Regions from separate parts of the Priestia sp. D3YE.R1 genome, predicted to be linked through region 1. Evidence: riboswitches for the same ligand, from Rfam matches in the RefSeq annotation. Region 1 holds a riboswitch; each other region holds the start of a gene.

Region 1 (4,613 bases):
TTTGAATATTTTATGTTATCTGGTGAAAATCGTATCATGCAAAAAAAACGCTGTCAATACATAATTAATAAAATTCTGTGCGGCGATCTGTAAAGACAGGAATTTGTTTGCGAATTTCTTTTACAAGTTCCAGGTTAACGTCAGCACTTAAAAGTTCTTCGCTATCGCCAGCTTCAGCGATTATTTCTCCCCATGGATCGATGACTAAGGAATGTCCGGCAAATGTGTTATTAGGATCTTGGCCTACACGGTTACACGCGATTACATAGCATTGATTTTCGATTGCACGGCTAATGAGCAGTGCTTTCCAGTGGGCAAGTCTTGGAGCCGGCCACTGAGCGACAACAAACAAGACTTCTGCTCCGCTGCTAGTATGAACCCGAATCCATTCTGGAAAACGAATATCGTAACAGATAACTCCTGCGCATAAAGACTGTTCAAGTGTAAAAAGATTTTTTGCTGTTCCTGCTTCTAAATAGAGGTGTTCATCCATTAATTTAAATAAGTGCAGTTTACTGTATTGTGATACTTCACGACCTTTTCGGTCAAAAATATACATCGTATTCGTGACGCCTTGCTCTGTTTTTTTCGCGATCGAACCCGCCACAATATTTACTTCGTTCGTTTTAGCAAACTGAGAGATTAATTGCTTGGCCTGCTGTCCTTCCTCATCTGCAATTTCGTCTAGCCGCGTCAAATCATAAGCTGTATCCCATAGCTCAGGAAGCACAAGGATATCAGGATTTTCTTTCATGGCTTCCGTCATTTTTTGTTGAATATATTTTCGGTTTTTAGTTGGGTTTCCAAACGCAATATCAAGCTGCAAACACGTGATTTTTACACTCACTTTATCATCCGTCCTTTTTTTAGTAGTTGAAAAAAATGACTTTACAAGTTGAGTATTACAATATATTATTTGTGACTAGAATTTCAAGAATTTTTTGAGAAGGTGTGCGATGATGAAACAATTTGAGCAATCGGAACTATTAAAAAGTTTACCAAAACAATTTTTTGCATCACTTGTAGGCAAGGTAGGAAAAGTAATGGCCCAAGGGCATGACGTTATTAACTTAGGGCAGGGAAATCCTGATCAGCCTACTCCTTCACATATTGTAGAAACACTGCAAAAAGCAAGTGCTAATCCTATGCATCATAAATATTCTCCGTTTCGGGGGCACCAGTTTTTGAAAGAGGCCGTTGCGACTTTTTATAAGCGAGAATATGGCGTTGATGTAGATCCTGAAAGAGAAGTAGCTATTTTGTTTGGCGGGAAGGGTGGACTTGTTGAAATCCCGCAGTGCTTATTAAACCCTGGAGACACGGTGCTGGTTCCGGATCCTGGATACCCTGATTACTGGTCTGGAGTAGAGCTTGCAAAAGCAAAGATGGAAGTGATGCCGCTCACGGCTGGAAATCATTTTCTACCCGTATACGAAGAGATAAGTGAACGTGCCAAAGAACAGGCAAAGCTCATGTTTTTAAACTATCCGAACAATCCTACTGGTGGAGTGGCAACAGCAGAGTTTTTTGAAGACACCGTGGCGTTTGCTGCCAAGCACGATATTTGTGTGGTACACGACTTTGCCTACGGAGCAATTGGATTTGATGGTAAAAAGCCAATCAGCTTTTTACAGACTCCTGGTGCAAAAGAGACGGGAATTGAAATTTATACTCTTTCTAAAACGTATAACATGGCGGGATGGCGAGTTGGATTTGCTGTAGGAAATGAAAGTGTAGTAGAAGCTATTAATCTTCTTCAAGATCACATGTATGTCAGTCTCTTTGGAGCGGTTCAAGAGGCCGCGGCCGCAGCTCTGTTAGAATCTCAACAATGTGTGAATGATTTAGTTAAGCGCTATGAATCTAGACGCAATACCTTTATTCAAGGACTTCGAGAAATTGGTTGGGATGTTACATCTCCAGCGGGCTCCTTTTTTGCATGGTTAAAAGTTCCTGAAGGATATACTTCTGAACAGTTTTCAGATTTACTTCTTGAAAAAGCCCACGTTGTAGTGGCGCCTGGAGTAGGCTTTGGAACATATGGTGAAGGCTATGTGCGCGTAGGACTGCTGACGAATGAAGAGCGTATGAGAGAAGCTGTATCTCGAATAAAAAAATTAAATTTATTTTAAAAACGCATTGACAATCCTTTTTGAGTTGGCTTAATATGTAAGAAGTTAACGAGATTAATAACCGATAAATCCTAGCGGTATTTTTTATTTAGTATATAATCTACGAATTCAATTTAAATAAATAGCAACTTTCTTATTAAGAGTAGGTGGAGGGACTAGCCCGATGAAGCCCGGCAACCGACTTAACGCATGTTAAGCACGGTGCTAATTCTTGCAGCAGCAGCTGAGAGATAAGAAGAGCAACGAAAGCCTCTTCTTAATCACAGAAGAGGTTTTTTTATTAACGATATTAAACAGCAAGGGAGTTTTTAGCATAATGAGCGAAATCGTTGCAAGCTACTTACTACATGACAATAAAGGGAATTTTCATAAAAAAGCGGAAGGAATCGCTTTAGGACTAACCGTCGGCTCATGGACAGATCTGCCGCTTTTAGATCAACAGCAGCTTCAAAAGCATAAAGGGCGCGTCATGTCCGTAACTGAGCTTCAAGATTGCGAACGTGTAAACGGATATTTAGGCGGAGAAATTAAGCAGGCTATTGTCAAAATTGCTTATCCAACTGCCAACTTTTCAAGAGATTTACCGGCTATTTTAGTTACGGTTTTCGGAAAACTATCACTTGATGGAAAAGTGAAATTATTAGACTTGGATTTTCCTGATGCATTATTAGCTGAATTCCCAGGACCGCGCTTTGGAATAGAAGGTATACGAGAGAAACTAGGCGTTTATGACCGTCCGCTTGTGATGAGTATTTTTAAAGGCGTGATTGGAAGAGACATGACGTACTTAACAACTCAGCTGCGTGAGCAAGCGCTTGGCGGAGTGGATTTGGTTAAAGACGACGAGATTTTGTTTGATAGTGAACGAACACCTTTTGAAGCTCGCGTTACAGAAGGAAAAAAAGTACTGAATGAAGTATACGAAAAAACGGGACACCGCACGCTGTATGCTGTTAATTTAACGGGTCGAACGTTCGAATTAAAAGAAAAAGCGAGAAAAGCAGCTGAGCTAGGAGCCGATGCTCTTTTATTCAACGTATTTGCTTACGGGTTAGACGTACTGCAGGCACTTCGAGAAGATGACGAAATTAACTTGCCGATTATGGCACACCCAGCTGTTAGCGGAGCGCTTACGCCATCAGAGTTTTACGGTTTTTCAAATTCATTACTGCTTGGAAAGCTATTGCGCTTAGCTGGAGCAGATTTCTCACTGTTTCCATCACCATACGGAAGCGTAGCGCTTTCTCTTGAAGATACGACAGGCATTGCCTACGAATTAACTCGCCCTGTATACAAATATAAGCAGTCTTTCCCGGTTCCTTCAGCAGGAATTCATCCTGGAATGGTACCGCAGCTTGTGAAAGACTTTGGAATCGACAGCATTATTAATGCAGGAGGCGGAGTTCACGGTCATCCAGACGGCGCTATCGGAGGAGGAAAAGCATTCCGTGCGGCGATAGATGCCGTACTCTCTCATCAAACACTAGCCGAAAAAGCGGAAGAATCAAAAGAGTTGCAAAAAGCTTTGCAACTATGGGGAACAGTAGAGGTGAAAGCATGACATCGTTAAAAATCTTTTGTGACTTTGATGGAACAATCACAAATAGCGATAACATTATTGCTATTATGAAAAAATTTGCTCCTCCGGAGTGGGAAAGTATTAAAGACGACGTACTGGCACAACACGTCTCCATTCAAGAAGGAGTAGGGCGAATGTTTGCCTTGCTCCCCGTAGAATTAAAGGAAGATATTATTTCTTATATTTTAGAGACGTCTGCTATTCGAGATGGATTTGATGATTTTATTGCTTATACAAAAGAGCACCATATTCCGCTTTATATTGTAAGCGGAGGAATTGACTTTTTTGTAAAACCACTTTTGGGAAATCGAGTTGCAGAGGAAATGCTCTACTGCAACGGATCTGATTTTTCCGGTGAGCATATTTCCATTACGTGGCCTCATACATGTGATAAACAGTGTACAAATGACTGCGGCTGCTGTAAGCCAACGATTATTCGCCGTCTTGCAGATGAAAGAGATCATACGGTTGTTATTGGCGATTCAATTACGGATTTGCAGGCTGCCAAATTAGCTGATACGGTCATTGCACGTGACTTTTTAATTGAAAAATGTGAAGAGCTATCTCTACCGTATCGACCTTTTTCTACTTTTTATGATGTGATTCACCATTTACAAGAATTAACAGAAGAGGTGAAAGCATGAGTATCATGGCTCAGCAAAGATTACACGAGCTTGCGGATATAAAAGATGAGTTGGCAGAGCGCGATTGGTTCTTAGGCACAAGCGGAAACTTAGCGATTAAAGTGGACCAAAATCCGACAACTTTCTTTGTATCAGCAAGTGGAAAAGACAAAAGAAAACGTACAAATGAAGATTTTTTATTAGTTGATCAACATGGAAGACCTGCAGAAGAAACGCATTTAAAGCCTTCTGCTGAAACGCTTTTACACGTTAAGATTT
Region 2 (4,613 bases), on a different contig from region 1:
AAACAGTGCTACAAGTAGATCATGTCAGTAAAGTAATTGGGAAGAAAACCATTTTGCATGATGTATCCTTATCGGTTGAGCGCGGTGAGATTTTCGGATTGCTTGGTCCAAACGGATCTGGAAAAACAACGCTAATTCGTACCGTAGTAGGACTCATTAAAGAAACAAAAGGGACAATTACCGTCAATGGGTTTCCATTAAAGGAACAGTTTACATCAGCTATGAAATCAATTGGAGCGATTATTGAAAACCCTGAGTTTTATGATTATCTAACGGGCTATCAAAATTTAAAACACTTTGCTAATATGCATGAAGGAATCACAGCAGAACGCTTGGATGAAGTGATTGCGCTAGTAAAGCTTGAAAACAGCATCCATGCAAAAGTGAAGACGTATTCTCTTGGGATGAGACAGCGTTTAGGAGTAGCTCAAGCTATTTTACATAAGCCTGCATTGCTTTTACTAGACGAACCAACAAATGGTCTAGACCCAGCGGGAATGAGAGAGTTTCGTACATATTTACAAACACTTTGCAGGGAAGAAGGCATTTCAATCTTAATCGCGAGCCACTTATTAAAAGAAGTAGAAGCATTATGTGACCGCGTTGGCATCATTCAAGACGGTGAGTTAAAAGCCGTTCAAGATCTATCTCCAAATCGTCAAGATCAAGGAATGTACGTAGAATTTGAAGTGTCTGACGCGCAAAAAGCAGCGGAACTTTTATCAAAAGAATTTGAAGTAACGATGAGATCGCATATTATCGACGTAGCGATTGTGAAAGAGCAAATTCCAGCTGTGAATGAAAAATTAGTGGACAGCGATATTTTAGTCTACCGAATTACCCCTGTGTATGAGACGCTTGAAGATTCGTTTATGTCCGTTACGGAAGGAGAGCACCATGCTTAAGTTAATTCAAAATGAACACATGAAATGGTTTCACAAAAGAAGTACAAAAATCACGTTTATCACAATAGGCATTTTAACTCTTTGTATGGCTCTTTTAATGAAGAAAGTGTCAAACAGTGCAGGAACAGAAGAAAACGTTTTGAACTTCCTGTCATTTAGTTCAGGTATGCTCATTCTTGTTCAATTTTTCGCTCTTGCTGTCGGAGGGTCAATGGTTGCAAAAGAGTTTGAAGCAGGTACCATTAAGCTTCTGTTAATTCGTCCGGCTAGACGTTCAACGATTTTAGCATCCAAATACATAACGCTCATTTTAATTAGCTTATATTACTTACTGAGCTATTTGCTTTTTTCATTTGTATGGGGAGCATTGTTCTTTGGATTTGCCAGTCTAGAAGGAGATGCGCAGCTGCTTAAAAACATTACGCTTACGTATGACAGTGCGTATATGGAAACGTTTATGATGATGACGTTCGCATTTATGCTGTCGTCTTTATTCAGAAACAGCGCGCTTGCTTCAAGTCTAGCTATTGTTGTAAGTATCGGGGCGAAAGCAGTAACTGGAATAGTATCACAGTTTGGTTTATGGTGGGGGAAATTTTTACTGTTCGCCAACACGAACTTTGTGCAGTATATGGACGGCATGAAGACGATGTTTGAGGGCATGACGATTTCATTTTCAATCTTCATCTTAGTTGCACACTTTGTCTTTTTTATGGGCGTAGCTTGGGCAGCGTTTTTAAAACGTGACGTAGCTAATTGATGTGAGAATTTTCTCACTATATATTTTTCTGAAATAGCATTTGACAATTATATAAAAAGAGATTACAGTAGTGAAAGACTATTTTTAAAACAACTATAAACTTCTTATCAAGAGAGACGGAGGGACTGGCCCTGAGATGTCTCGGCAACTGGCTGTACGCAGTGCGGTGCCAAATCCAGCAGACGATGTTTCGTTTGGAAGATGAGAAGGGTAATCTTATGATACAAATAAGAGACCTCTTCTTATCAATAAGAAGAGGTCTTTTTTTATTACGTAAACAAGAGGTGTTAAGAATGGAACAACAAAAAGGAAACGGCTGGGCGCTGTTACCGCTGGGCGTCTTTTTAGTCCTGTTTGTCGGATCAGGAATTATAACGGGAGATTTTTATAAGCTCCCTGTATTAGTGGCCATTATCATTGCAGCCATTGTGGCGCTGGCTATGAATCGTAAAGATTCACTTAATGTAAAAGTTGAACGTTTTGCTAAAGGAGCAGGGCATCCTGATATTATTATTATGGTACTTATTTTTATTTTAGCAGGTGCTTTTTCTCAAGTTGCTAAAGGCATGGGAGCTGTTGATTCAACGGTAAACTTAGCGCTTTCTGTACTTCCGCAAAGCTTAGTAGTAGTCGGAATCTTTGTTATTGGCGCATTCATTTCAATTTCGATGGGAACGTCAATGGGAACCATCGCTGCATTGGGGCCTATCGCTGTAGGAATCAGTGAGCAGGCTCATGTATCCATTACATTAGCAATTGCCGCTGTTATTGGTGGTGCAATGTTTGGAGATAATTTATCTATAATCTCTGATACAACCATTGCAGCAGTTCGTACGCAAAAAACAAATATGTCAGATAAATTAAAAGTAAACTTTTTTATTGTCCTTCCTGCAGCGATCGTTACGGTGATTCTATTGTTTGTCATGACGCTTGGCAACACGTCTTCAGTAGAAATCAAAGATTTCAGCTGGTTTAAAATCTTGCCATATATCGGCGTACTAGTGGCTGCTATATTTGGTGCAAACGTCTTAAGCATTTTAACTGGAGGAATTGTATTAGCCGGCGTAATTGGATTAGCTGATGGAAGCTACACGCTTTCTTCTCTTGCTAAAACTGTGACAGAAGGTATTGGTGGAATGTCGGAGTTAATTATTTTATCTCTTTTAATTGGTGGAATGGTTGAACTCATTCGCTATAACGGCGGTATTCAGTTCTTATTGAATTTATTAACACGACGTATTCAAACAAAAAAAGGTGGAGAATTCAGTATCGCTGGATTAGTAAGTTTAACCAATTTGGCCACGGCTAATAACACGATTTCAATTATTACGGCAGGTCCGTTAGCAAAAGAAATCTCTGATAAGTATTCAATTGATAATCGAAAATCAGCCAGTCTGCTTGACTTGTTTTCATGCAGCGTTCAAGGTCTTATCCCTTACGGTGCACAAATGCTTCTAGCAGCAGGATTTGCTAAAGTTTCACCAGTTGAGATTATTCCATTTACATTTTATCCAATGTTAACAGCTGTTTGCGGCATCATTGCAATTGTAATTGGATTTCCTCGTTTAAATAAAAAATCAAAATCATCTAAAGAGGCTGCGTAATATCAAACCCTTAAAAAGAATGTTCTTTTTAAGGGTTTTTTACTGTTTGAAAAAATCAACTGGCTTTTCTTTATCTAACTCCTTCCAAAGCGTCTCATTTTGTTTAAGTGCATAAGCCGCTCCTCCAATTTCAATTCCGCATAATAAAATGAATAATAAAATACCCATGAAATGACCTCCTTACGTAAATGAATAAAAACACGATGGTAACGGGTTTAGCTTATTGCTGTTTCACTTTATAATGAGAATAAAGTATGAAACGCGTTTCAGCGCAAGAGAAAAAGGTGAAAACATGACAAATATCCGAGATATCGCCAAAAAAGCTGGTGTATCTGTTTCGACTGTATCCCGGGTGCTAAATCATCATCCGTATGTAAAAGAAGAAAAACGCCGGCTGGTAGAGCAGGTTATTCACGAACTTAATTATGAACAAAACATTAATGCCGTTCACTTATCAAAAGGGAAAACAAATATGATTGCCGTCGTTTTGCCTTTTATTAATCATCCTTATTTCAGTCTGCTTTTAGAAGGAGTGGCATCTCAAGCGTTAGAAAAGCAGTATCAGCTTGTTATTTGTCAGACCAACTATGATGTGAAAAAAGAAGAAGAAGCGCTTCATATGCTAAAAACAAAGCAGGTTGATGGAGTCATTATTTGTTCTAGAGCCAGCAGCTGGAGCACCATTGAATATTATCAGCAGTACGGGCCCATAGCCGTGTGCGAAAATGTACAGAATCGTTCTATTCGCTCCGTATACGTTGATCATTATGCAGCTTTTAAGCAGGCGCTCCTGTATTTAAAAGAAAAAGGATATACGGATATTGGCTACTGTATTGGAAGAATGACGGGTACAAATAGTCAACAGAGGCAACAGGCATACAAAGAATATATAAAAGGAATAAATCAGCCTTATCATTCAGAATGGGTTTTTCAAGGCTGTTTGAATGTGACAGATGGTGAAAAAGTGGTGAAAAAATTGGTGCAGATGAAAGATAGGCCTCAGGCGCTTTTAGTAACAAACGATCAAGTCGCTATCGGAATAAAAGCTCAGTGCGAACAAGCCGGTATATTAGTTCCAGGGGATTTAGCTATCATTGGTTTTGATAATCATCCGCTTTCTTCATATTTACAAATCACAACGATCGAACTTCCTCTTAAAGAGATGGGAGAAACGCTTTTTACATTAGTCGGAAACAAGGCGACTCAAAAAATTGAGCTCCCTTTTCGGTTTATTGAGCGTAAAAGCGTATGAATTCTTGATGATGCCATGAGGTGTGTTTACCGGATAAAATGAGCAAAAGCGGACATCATACGAGTAAAGAAAGAAGAAAAGGATGATGATCG
Region 3 (4,613 bases), 160 kb from region 1:
AAAATCCACGCCAAAAATCAAGCCAAAAACGCAGCCGAAATATACAAATGCCTGATAAAGGCTATTCTTCTCACTTCAAACCCCTAAAAGGAAGAGTGGTGACTGTTTATCGTGGAGGACCTGAATCTAAAACAGGTTATTTGGTTGACGTGCAGTCAGACTATTTAATCTTAGCAGTGGAAAGCAATAATAACAATAATAACAATAATGGTGAAAATAACAATCAAAACAATCAAAACAACCAAAATAATAATCAGCAAGAATATACACTTGTATATTATCACTTAGCGCATGTAAAAAGTATTACTGAAGATACTATGTCAAATTCGGCACAAACGTTTACCGGAATTAGCACAGAATTAGAATTGTATCGAGGAAAAACTTTTGCAGGAACTTTATCATTGATGAAAACTAAATATGTGCAGGTTAACCAAGGTGGGCCTGAGAAAAAAGCAGGTCAACTTCTTGATGTCTTAGGTTCATTTGAATCTGCTTATATAGTATTACTCACAGAGGACGACGGTATCATCTATATTAATACTGAACACGTTAAGAGTGTGAGTGAATATCAAAACAACAATGGAGATCAAACTACTCAATCTGCAAATGAACTCTTAGTGAGTCAAGAACCAGAATATATGAAATCTAAAAGCTTTAACGATCTTTTTGCTCACCTTTCCCATAAATGGGTATCAATCAATAATGGAGGACCTGAAGCTGTAGAGGGCGTGCTAGTACAAAGCCGAAATGGTACATTTACACTTGTGCAGAATAATCAAGTATTACGCTTACAGCCGAGACATGTTAAAACCATTTGTGTAGGAGCAAAAGGGGCTTTTAAGCAAAACGATAACAATCAAAACAATGAGGAAACAGAAGAAAATGGAGAGACTGAAGCTGCAAAGTCTACAGAAGAACGTACAGGAAGCCGCACAGGTGGACGTACAGGACGCCGTACGGGAGGGCGCACAGATGATCGCTCTCGAGGACGCCGCACGGGAGGACGCACAGGGGATCGTTCTCGAGGACGCCGTACGGGTTCACGCTCTTCAGCACCGGCAGAGAAAGTTATTAAAACGAAAAATTATCGTTGGAAAGCATGATGAAATGGAACATAAAAGGTGCTTATAAAGCACCTTTTCTATCATATAGGAAAAAGGAGGAGAATGAGAATGAGTATGAATCATTATATCAATAAAATTGTGGAGTTAGATATTTCAGGTAAAACGACATTTGTTGGCAGACTTATTGATCTTGGATTAGATATTATGGTTTTGTATAATGGACATGATTATTTGTATATTCCTCTTTTACACATGCATGGTTTGCGGGAAGTATCGGAAGAAGACTATACGGTTTTACGTGAAATAGAAGAGAACTTAATAGAAGAAAGTCAGCGGATTTCTTATCGTAATATTTTACAGCAGGCAAAAGGGAAGTTTATTGAAATTTATGTAACGGGAGGGAAATCATTGCATGGCTATATTACAAGCGTGCTGAATGATTATCTTGTATTTTATTCTCCAGTGTATAAGAATGTCTTTGTTTCTCTGCATCATTTGAAATGGCTTACCCCTTACAGTAATGAGTTAACCCCTTATTCTTTAAGTGACAAAGAGCTGCCAGTAAGGCCCGCCTCTGCACCTTTTGTCAGAAACTTTGAAGAGCAGCTTAAAAAATATGAAAATCAACTGGTCGTATTAGATTTAGGGGATCAATCAGAAAAAATTGGCGTACTTAAAGAAGTTTCTAATAATATTGTTGAACTAATTACGGCAAATGGAGAAAGTATGTATTGGAAGCTAGCTCATGTAAAATCTGTGCACTTGCCTTAGAAAAAGAGACCTCGGTGTCGTCTCTTTTTTTATGTGCTTATCAGGACAAGTATATTGAATAAACAAATGAGATGATTTAAATTTTTTAGAAAATTATGTTGACAATAAAGAAAATCTTTATTAAAGTTAGTAACAACAAACGTTAACCACCAACAATTATATAGAACTCTTATCAAGAGTGGCGGAGGGACTGGCCCTGCGATGCCCGGCAACCATCAAATGAAACATTCATTTGAACGGTGCTAATTCCTGTGGAACATCAGTATTGTTCTAACAGATGAGAGAAATCGTGTATAAACGAACACTCTTCCATCTGTGAAGAGTGTTTTTTATTTTGAGTTAAGGAGAGAAATAGATGAAAATTGAAACTTTATTAGTTCGTTCAGGAGTAGGTCGTGACCCTTCAACAGGTTCTATTACAACACCCATTTACCAAGCATCAACATTTGCTCATCCTGCTTTAGGGCAAAGTACAGGATTTGACTATGCGCGTACGGCAAATCCTACTCGTACAGCATTGGAAGAAGCAATTGCTGCTTTAGAAAAAGGCGAAGTAGGAGTAGCATTCGCTTCAGGAATGGCGGGTGTAATGGCAGTTTTAGCACTATTTAAAAACGGAGATCATTTAATTGTATCAGAGGATTTATACGGAGGAACGTACCGAGTACTAAATGAAATCTTTTCAGAGCAAGGAATTACTGTTTCGTACGTCAACACAGCCCATCTCGAGCAAGTGAAAGATGCGCTTCGTCCCAATACGAAAGCTGTATTTATTGAAACACCTACAAATCCAATGATGCACGTAACTGATTTGCCAGAAGCAATTGCGTTAGCTAAACAGCATGATTTGCTTACGATCGTTGACAATACATTCATGTCCCCTTACTATCAGCGTCCTTTAGAGCTTGGAGCAGATATCGTGATACATAGTGCGAGCAAATACATTGGAGGTCATAATGATGTAGTTGCTGGTCTTGTAGTCGCTCGATGTAGTAGCTTAGGAGAAAGAATTCGTTTTTATCAAAATGCAGCTGGGGCAATCTTAGGTCCACAAGATAGCTGGCTGTTATTGCGCGGTGTTAAAACGCTAGCGCTTCGTATGGAAAAGCATAACGAAAACGCACTGAAAATTGCAAAGTGGCTTACTGCTCATGATCTCGTGGAAAAAGTGTATTACCCTGGTCTTGAAACACATCCGGGCTATGAAATCATGAAGAAACAAGCAACTGGATTTGGAGGCATGATTTCTTTTGCTGTCTCACACCCTGACATCGTGTCCACGCTTTTGGAAAATGTCAAAGTTATTACATTTGCAGAAAGCTTAGGAGGCGTGGAAAGTTTAATGACATTCCCAGCTCGTCAAACACACGCTGACATTCCGGAGGAAATTCGAAACCGTGTCGGAGTAACAAACTGTTTACTGCGATTATCTGTTGGAATTGAGCACGCAGATGATTTAATTAAAGATTTGAAGGAGGCATTTGATGCATACCAACAATAATAAACATAGATTTGGTACGAACTTAATTCATGCAAATACAGGAATTGACGGTCATTTTGGAGCAGTTAACGTACCTATTTATCAGGTATCTACATTTAACCAAGAAGATGAGACGAACAACGGCCGCTATGACTATTCTCGTTCAGGAAATCCAACTCGTGAGGCTTTAGAAAACACCATTGCTCAGCTAGAAAATGGATACGCTGGCTTTGCTTTTTCGTCAGGTATGGCTGCTATCTCATCGGTGTTATCTATTTTTGAATCAGGGGATGAAATTTTAGTTTCACACGATACGTACGGCGGGACATATCGTGTATTAACACGATTATTTTCAAAGTTTGGTATCAAAACAACTTTTGTTGATACAACGAAGGTTGAAAAAGTAGAAGAAGCTATCACAAAAGATACGAAGGCTATTTATATCGAAAGCCCTTCAAATCCATTTTTACAGGTAACGGATATTAAAGCAGTAGCAAGTTTGGCGAAAGAGCGCAATCTCCTTACAATTGTGGATAACACGTTTTTAACGCCTTATCTACAGCAGCCGATTGACCTTGGTGTAAATATTGTAATTCATAGTGCTACAAAATATATCAGCGGTCACAGTGACGTCATTGGCGGTCTAGTTGTGGTAAGCGATGAAAAGCTAGCGGAAGAAGTAAAGTTTGTACAAAATGCTTTTGGTGCTATCTTAGGACCACAGGATTGTTTTTTACTGCTTCGAGGCATTAAGACATTAAAAGTTCGTTTAGATCAACAGTTAAAAACAGCGCTGCAGTTTGCAAAGTGGCTTGAAGAACAATCTCTAGTGAGCCGTGTATACTACCCAGGTTTAAAAAGTCATCCAGACCACAAACTCATTTCAGAACAAGCAAATGGATACGGAGCTATGATTTCTTTCCAAGTACAGGATGAAAAAGTAGCACGACATATTTTGCAAGGAGTCAAATTGGCTTCAATCGGCGTTAGTCTAGGTGCAGTTGAATCCATTCTAACGCATCCTGCAACAATGTCTCATGCAAGTATCCCAAAAGAAGTACGTGAAGAAAAAGGAATTACTGATTCACTTCTTCGCCTTTCAGTAGGGTTAGAGGAATTCGAGGATTTGAAGCAAGACTTTAACGCTGTTTTTCAAAGCTTAGAAGAAAAAGCGTTAATTAAATAAAAAAAGGACTTCCATCAAGGAAGTCCTTTTTCTTGTTATATACAGCTATCTAAAAGGTCTGTGTATAGGGACGTAAGCGCAACTTTTTCATCAGAGGAAAGACTGCTGTTTA

What was found. A riboswitch is a leader RNA that binds a small molecule or an ion and turns the genes downstream of it on or off. The one in region 1 is predicted to bind S-adenosylmethionine.
Region 2: another riboswitch for S-adenosylmethionine. It lies ahead of ACOZIR_RS20285 (Na+/H+ antiporter NhaC family protein); the one in region 1 lies ahead of mtnW (2,3-diketo-5-methylthiopentyl-1-phosphate enolase).
Region 3: another riboswitch for S-adenosylmethionine. It lies ahead of ACOZIR_RS16370 (trans-sulfuration enzyme family protein); the one in region 1 lies ahead of mtnW (2,3-diketo-5-methylthiopentyl-1-phosphate enolase).

What each region holds. Positions count from the first base shown of each region.
Region 1 is NZ_JBLTHW010000002.1:659,236-663,848, forward strand. It holds gene ACOZIR_RS15525 (carbon-nitrogen family hydrolase) at 65-847, opposite strand; gene ACOZIR_RS15530 (pyridoxal phosphate-dependent aminotransferase) at 960-2,132, shown strand; SAM riboswitch class I at 2,263-2,369, shown strand; gene mtnW (2,3-diketo-5-methylthiopentyl-1-phosphate enolase) at 2,449-3,693, shown strand; gene ACOZIR_RS15540 (2-hydroxy-3-keto-5-methylthiopentenyl-1-phosphate phosphatase) at 3,690-4,355, shown strand; gene ACOZIR_RS15545 (methylthioribulose 1-phosphate dehydratase) at 4,352-4,613, shown strand, end outside.
Region 2 is NZ_JBLTHW010000003.1:383,265-387,877, forward strand. It holds gene ACOZIR_RS20275 (ABC transporter ATP-binding protein) at 1-905, shown strand, start outside; gene ACOZIR_RS20280 (ABC transporter permease) at 898-1,665, shown strand; SAM riboswitch class I at 1,767-1,873, shown strand; gene ACOZIR_RS20285 (Na+/H+ antiporter NhaC family protein) at 1,959-3,269, shown strand; gene ACOZIR_RS20290 (hypothetical protein) at 3,309-3,437, opposite strand; gene ACOZIR_RS20295 (LacI family DNA-binding transcriptional regulator) at 3,562-4,521, shown strand; gene ACOZIR_RS20300 (transcriptional regulator SplA domain-containing protein) at 4,607-4,613, shown strand, end outside.
Region 3 is NZ_JBLTHW010000002.1:818,843-823,455, forward strand. It holds gene ACOZIR_RS16360 (spore coat protein) at 48-1,103, shown strand; gene ACOZIR_RS16365 (hypothetical protein) at 1,173-1,835, shown strand; SAM riboswitch class I at 2,002-2,119, shown strand; gene ACOZIR_RS16370 (trans-sulfuration enzyme family protein) at 2,191-3,336, shown strand; gene ACOZIR_RS16375 (trans-sulfuration enzyme family protein) at 3,320-4,501, shown strand; gene ACOZIR_RS16380 (hypothetical protein) at 4,537-4,613, opposite strand, start outside.